One region of the Mesorhizobium sp. M0047 genome, then DNA from elsewhere that is predicted to be linked to it. Evidence: predicted binding sites of a transcription regulator. Region 1 holds the regulator's gene; the other holds the start of a gene.
The links. Region 1 encodes PhoB, which activates phosphate uptake and scavenging genes when phosphate is short. Its sites were predicted from a motif close to TGTCATNNANCTGTCAT; they were not measured.
Positions count from the first base shown of each region.

Region 2: NKJ89_RS08500 (DUF1045 domain-containing protein) is a predicted target of PhoB. The motif match lies at 1,656-1,672, and genes of this name have one in related genera.

Region 1 is NZ_JAMYUW010000019.1:59,165-62,575, reverse strand. It holds gene pstB (phosphate ABC transporter ATP-binding protein PstB) at 1-509, shown strand, start outside; gene phoU (phosphate signaling complex protein PhoU) at 535-1,242, shown strand; gene phoB (phosphate regulon transcriptional regulator PhoB) at 1,262-1,951, shown strand; gene eglC (endo-1,3-1,4-beta-glycanase EglC) at 2,484-3,411, shown strand, end outside.
Region 2 is NZ_JAMYUW010000007.1:10,053-13,463, reverse strand. It holds gene NKJ89_RS08505 (alpha-D-ribose 1-methylphosphonate 5-triphosphate diphosphatase) at 1-862, opposite strand, end outside; gene NKJ89_RS08500 (DUF1045 domain-containing protein) at 910-1,617, opposite strand; gene iolB (5-deoxy-glucuronate isomerase) at 1,769-2,581, opposite strand; gene NKJ89_RS08490 (DUF3329 domain-containing protein) at 2,587-2,799, opposite strand; gene iolE (myo-inosose-2 dehydratase) at 2,858-3,411, opposite strand, start outside.

The DNA.
Region 1 (3,411 bases):
TGCGCACCAAGATCGGCATGGTGTTCCAGAAGCCGACGCCATTTCCGATGTCGATCTATGAAAACATCGCGTTCGGCATCAGGCTCTACGAGAAGCTGAGCAAGTCGGAGATGGACGGCCGCGTCGAGCAGGCGCTGAAGCGCGCGGCACTCTGGACCGAGGTCAAGGACAAGCTTGACGCCAGCGGCCTCAGCCTCTCCGGCGGTCAGCAGCAGCGGCTCTGCATCGCCCGCACCGTAGCGGTGAAGCCGGAAGTCATCCTGCTCGACGAGCCCGCTTCGGCGCTCGACCCGCTGTCGACCGCCAAGATCGAGGAGCTCATCGACGAGTTGCAAGCCGATTACACGATCGTCATCGTCACCCACAACATGCAGCAGGCGGCGCGCGTATCGAAGCAGACGGCCTTCATGTATCTGGGCGAGCTGGTCGAGTTCGACCGCACGGAGAGGATATTCACGTCGCCCCGCGAGAAGCGCACGCAGGACTACATCACCGGCCGCTTCGGCTGAGCTCAGGCATACGAGGAACAGGATCATGAGCGAACATACAGTCGCTTCTTTCGACGAGGATCTCGGTCAGATCAGCAAGCTCATCAGCGACATGGGCGATCTCGCCAGCTCGATGGTCGGCGGTGCGACCAAGGCGCTCTTGAATTCCGACAACGCCTTGGCACAGCGCGTCGTCTCCGATGATGCGATCATGGACGCGCGCCAGCGCGAGCTCGACGACCGCGCCATCACGCTGATCGCCAAGCGGCAGCCGATGGCCGATGATCTGCGCCATGTCGTCGGTTCTATCCGCATGGCCGGCGATCTCGAACGCATCGGCGACCTTGCCAAGAACATCGCCAAGCGTGTCGGCACTGTCGGCCTCAGCGTCACGCCGCGCGACCTTTCGCACTCGATCGATGGAATGGCACAACTGGTGCTGATCCAGGTGCAGGGCGTCATCGAGGAATATGCGGCGCGTGACGCCGCCGCGCTGGCGAAACTGCGTGCCGACGACGAACGCATCGACGTCAAATACACCTCCGTGTTCCGCGAGCTTCTCACCTATATGATGGAAGACCCGCGCAACATCACCGCGTGCACGCATCTTTTGTTCTGCGCCAAGAACCTCGAGCGCATCGGCGACCATGTCACCAACATCGCGGAAAATGCCTATTATGTTTTGACCGGCACGCAGCTGCCGGCCAATCGTCCGAAACAGGACGAGACGACAATGTCCGCGCCCGCGGCATGACGACAGAGGTAACCAGCCGATGATCGCGCCACGCATCATGGTGGTGGAGGACGAGGAGCCGCTAGGCGTGCTGCTCCGTTACAATCTGGAGTCCGAGGGCTATCAGGTCGAGGTCGTGACGCGCGGCGACGAGGCCGAGATCCGGCTGCAGGAGAACGTGCCTGACCTTCTGGTGCTCGACTGGATGGTGCCGGCGGTTTCCGGCATCGAACTCTGCCGGCGCCTGCGAATGCGTCCCGAGACCGAGCGGCTGCCGATCATCATGCTGACCGCGCGCGGCGAGGAGAGCGATCGCGTGCGGGGCCTCTCGACCGGCGCCGACGATTATCTGGTCAAGCCGTTTTCGACACCGGAGTTCATGGCCAGGGTCAAGGCGCTGCTGCGCCGTGCCAAGCCGGAACTGCTGTCCAGCGTGCTGAAGGTCGGCGACATCGTGCTCGATCGAGAATCGCACCGGGTCTATCGCAAGAAGAGCGAGATCCGGCTCGGGCCGACCGAATTCCGCCTGCTCGAATTCATGATGCGCCATCCCGGCCGCGTGTTCTCGCGCAGCCAGCTGCTCGACAACGTCTGGGGCGAAACGATCTACATCGACGAACGCACGGTAGACGTGCATGTCGGGCGGCTGCGCAAGGCCGTCAACAACGGCCGCATGCCCGACGTGATCCGCACCATTCGGGGTGCAGGGTACGCTATCAGGGAAGATTAGCCGATAGATCGGAACCAAGGTTCAAATTCGATCAGCAGGTGGTCGCCAATGGCCACGCGATGGCAGACATTCAAGCAGGCAGGATCGAAGTCTAAACTGCCCTTCGCGGTCGTGGGCTCGGCGCGTACCTTGACTGGCTGGCGATTGCCCTCCGATCTCCCAATTCGCTTTTCTGCCAGGCTGGCCGCAGGCACGGCCCGTGACACTTTAGTTGGTCACATTGCTATCTTGCCCGCAGACCTCCGATCAAAGTCGCGCGCCTCAAGAAACAATTCGAACTAATATGGCTATGTGCCCACTAGAGGACGTGGTTTCGCATAAATGCGCAATTTTATTAAAAATTGCATCCGACTAAGAGCGAGTTTCCCTCTTCTTTATTGATTGTATGTGCTCCGAATAGCCAATACGATCTTGGATCGGATGACGATTCCGCGGGAACGATCTCGTTCGTTGCAACGTTGCTTTGAAAGCGGTCGCCGGACCCTGCGCCGAATGACTTGACCAGGTCGGACACTAAGAGGAAGGATTTCTGATGAGCACGGTCTTAAACGCCAAAGGTATTCCTCTTCCCTACACCGGCGCGTCCAGTCATTGGTTCTCGGCAACCGGAGCCGGGGCCGAACTGCACGGCACCTCAGGCAACGACTCCTTCTGGGGAGACACCGGCGTCAATGTCACGATGTACGGTGGCGCCGGCGATGACTACTATCACCTCTATTCCACCAACAATAAGGCGGTCGAAGATCCCGGGGCCGGGATCGACACGATCGACACCTGGATGAGCTACAAGCTCCCCGACAATTTCGAGAACCTGGTCGTTACCGGCGCCAATCGATATGCGTTCGGAAATGCGTTGGACAACATCATCAAGGGCGGGTCGGGTCATCAGACGCTGGATGGCGGCAAGGGAAATGATGTCCTGATCGGCGGTGACGGCGCCGACACTTTCGCCATCTCCAAAGGAAATGGGAGCGATCTTATCTTCGATTTCGGTGCGACCGATGTGGTGCGCCTTAACGGCTATGACTTCACTTCGTTCGATGCCGTCCGTTCGCAGATGGTTCAGGTGGAATCGAACGTGATGCTGAACCTCGGATCTGACGAGATCCTGGTGTTCAAGAATACGACCATCGACAAGTTGCAGTCCGCCCAGTTCGAACTGCCGATAGACAAGTCCGGAATGACGCTGTCCTTCGCCGACGAATTCAACACGCTGAGCCTTCGGGACGGGCAGGACGGCACCTGGAATTCCAATTTCTCGTGGGGCGCGCCGAACGGCAGCACATTGAGCAGCAATGGTGAGTTGCAATGGTATATCGACGCCAATTACGGGCCGACGAGTTCCGTCCACCCGTTCAGCGTTGAAAACGGCGTGCTCACCATCACCGCCGCGCAGGCGCCGGAGGACATCAAGCCTCTGATCAACAACTACGAATACACATCGGGGATACTGACGACCC
Region 2 (3,411 bases), on a different contig from region 1:
AATGCGAGGCGCCGCGCATGACGTTGGGCGCGCCCATCAGCACGCCGAGTCCGGCCTCTTTCGAGGCCCTGGCGGCTTCCTCCGTGGTGGGGAATTCGGCGACGCGCACGCCCTGTTCGATCGCCTCGCCGACATGGCCAAGCGTAGCGTCGTCGTGGCTTGCCAAAACGATGCCGCGCTCGTGGCAGGCGGCGGCGATCACTGCCCGGTTCGGTACCGAATTGCGCGCCGATTCCGCCATGCGTTTTTCGCAGAACAGTTTGAAGTCGCGATCGGTCAGCTTCAGCTTGCGCTGGTAATAATAGGCATAGGTCTCGAGATTGACGAACTGGCGCTGGCCAGGCGCATGGTCCATCAGCGATGCCAGCTTCACCCGTTCGTCGCCGTCGAAATTGGCAAACGCCTTGAGGCAGTCCGGCGCCGAAACCTCGCAGCGCAGATGGATGAAATGGTCGGCCCGCAGACGGTCCTGCTGCACACTGTCCTCGATCGCATCGGCCAGCTTGCGGATATCGGCGGATGTCAGGTCGGCGTCCTCGTCCATGCCGACGCGCAAGGCGTCGAGCACGGTGGTGATGCCGGCGGTCGCCACTTGCGCGTCATGGGCGAGCACGGCGGCGATCGGATTCCAGCGCACCTTGGGCCGCGGCGCGTAGTGGCCTTCGAGATGGTCGGTGTGAAGCTCGACCAGCCCGGGAATGATGTAGTCGCCGCCCATATCCTCGCCGGCCATGCTCCCACTGGTTTGGCTGGTGCCGACGTCGATGCCGGCGATAAGGCCGTCGCGCAGCACCAGCGAACCTTCGACGATCTCGTCGGCAAGCACGATGCGGGCGTTGTGGAGAACAGTCTCGGCGGTCATTTCAGGCAGTCCTTGGTTATTCCGGCTGGGGTTATTCCGGCTGGGTGTCAGGCAGTTTTTCTGGCCGGGCGGCGCCCGAGCGCATGATGCGAAAGCACCATGAACGGTGCACCCGGTTCGGTTTCGACGAACAACGTCAGCGCATCCACCAGCAGCGGCTGTTGCAGCACCTGCGCAAACAGACTGTCGATTGCTGCGCGCAAACGAGGGCTTTCCTGTGACCCCGCCCGGCCGGACAGCGTCATGTGGAAGCGAAAGGTTTCGAAGACATAGGGATAGCCCCATTGGCAGAGATTGCGGAACTCGGCCGGCTTCAGCGAATCCGGGCTGCGCCGCTCGATTTCCGCCTCGGTCAACGGCGCACGAAACCGGTCGAAGCCGAGCACCACGTCATCGGCGAAGCGGTTGAGCACCGGCAGCGGGCCTTCCGGCACCAGTGCGAAGAAGCCGTCGATCTGGCTGACGACGAGACGCGGGATGGTCACCGCCGGCGTCGCCTCGGCGAAATGGTCGAGTGCGGCGCGCAGCGACGCTTCGATTTCGCTGGCGGCCAGGCGGAAAGGGGCTTTCAGCGTCGCGTGAAAACCATAGCGGCGCGCCGAAGCTGTGTGGAAAGCAACTTCCGCCGCCGATAGGTCGGCCACTGCCTCGGCCGGCCTTGTCGCGCCGCCAAACGGGTCGCGGCCAAGCCAGTCGGCGGCGATCCGCGCCAGCGGCTCGTCCTGCCGTGGGGTGAAATAGAGGGCGTAGCGCATCAGGAGTCCTCGTCAGCCCCTTGCCATAGGTGATTTCCATGACGGATTGACGAAGCTTTGACGGGTTTTCGAAGGCAAATCGAGCCTTCCGGTCCTTAGCCGACGTTTTTTCCGGGTTGGACCAACAGCTTTACCCGGAAGAGACGATCGATCAGGCCTTCATCAGCCATTCGTGCTCAGGCGCATTGTGGAATTTCCACGTCCGCTTCGGTCCGGCCATCACGTTGAGATAATAGAGGTCGTAGCCGTGGCAGGCGGCGCAGGGATGATAGCCCTTGGGCACCAGCACGACATCGCCATCCTCGATCGCCATCGCTTCGTCGAGCGCGCGATGGCCGTGCTTGTCGGCGTCGGTATAGACGCGCTGAAAGGCAAAGCCCTGCGGCGGGTTGAGGCGGTGATAGTAGGTTTCCTCGAGATAGGATTCCTCAGGCAGATTGTCCTGGTCATGCTTGTGCGGCGGATAGCTCGACGTATGGCCGCCGGGCGTGATGACCTCGACCACCAGCAGCGAATCGGCCGGCTTGCCCTCCGGCAATATGTTGGTGACGTAGCGCGTGTTGGTGCCCTTGCCGCGCACCTCCTGGCCGAGATCGTTCGGCGCGATGACGCGAACCGGCAGGCCGCCGCCAAGGCCCGGCGCCGAGCAGACGGCGAGTTCCAGCTCGGTGTCCGCCGTCACCGACCAGTCGGATCCCTCAGGCACATAGACCGACCACGGCTTGCCCTCGAAGGGCGACATGCGCTCGCCAAGCAGGCCGAGATCCTTGCCGCCGCCTCTCGCCTTGCCCTTGCCGGTGACGAACACCAGGCAGACTTCGCGATCATCGGTTTTTCCGGAAGCGCTCTCGCCGGGCCGCAGCCGATGCAGGTCGAAACCGACATAGCTCCAGCTTGCGTTCTCCGGCGTCACATGGGCGACGCGGCCATGGCCCTTGTCGGCCTTCACCAGCAGCTTCGACATCCCTGTCACTCCTTCGGTTCGGCCTCGGCCTTGCCCTCGTCCGCGGGCGTGTAGAGGTAAAAAAACTGCCAGACGGCGTAGCCGGCGAAACCAAGCGCGATGACGCCCCAGAACGGCGTGCCGGTGGCGAACTCGATGATCGACCAGATGACGCAGACCGCGACGACGGCGACACGCCGCCACAAAGGCCGGAAGAAGGGGTGTTCGTAATCTTTCATCGGGCCAATCTACAGCAATCGGCTTTGCCGGGAACCCATCGCATCAGGCCTCCCTTGATCAGACATTTGGAAAGCCTTGCGTTTCGACCGTGTAGCCGGCGGCGGTCATGACGCGCATCAATTCCTTGTAGCCGACCTGCGCCATCCTGAGCGGCGGGTTCTTCTTCGGATCCTGCTCGGCCTCGACCACGAACCAGCCCTCATAGCCATGGTCGGCAAAGCGCTGCACGATGGCGCCGAAATCCAGCGAGCCGTCGCCCGGTACCGTGAAGGCACCCAGCGCCACCGCGTCGAGGAAGGACTGTTTCGTGCGGTCGAGTTTCTCGATCACGCCCATGCGCACGTCCTTCACATGCACATGGCTGATGCGCTTGTGATGGTTGTCGATGGCGCGCAGCACGTCGCCGCCGGCGAATGCCAGATGGCCGGCATCGAGCAGCAATGGAATGCCATCGCCCGAATAGCGCATGAACGCGTCGAGCTCCGGCTCGGTCTCGACCACCGCCGCCATGTGGTGATGATAGGACAGCGGCATGCCTTGCTCGGCGCACCATTCGCCGAATTCGGTGAGGCGCTTCGCATAGGCCTTCATCTCGTCGTCCGACAGCTTCG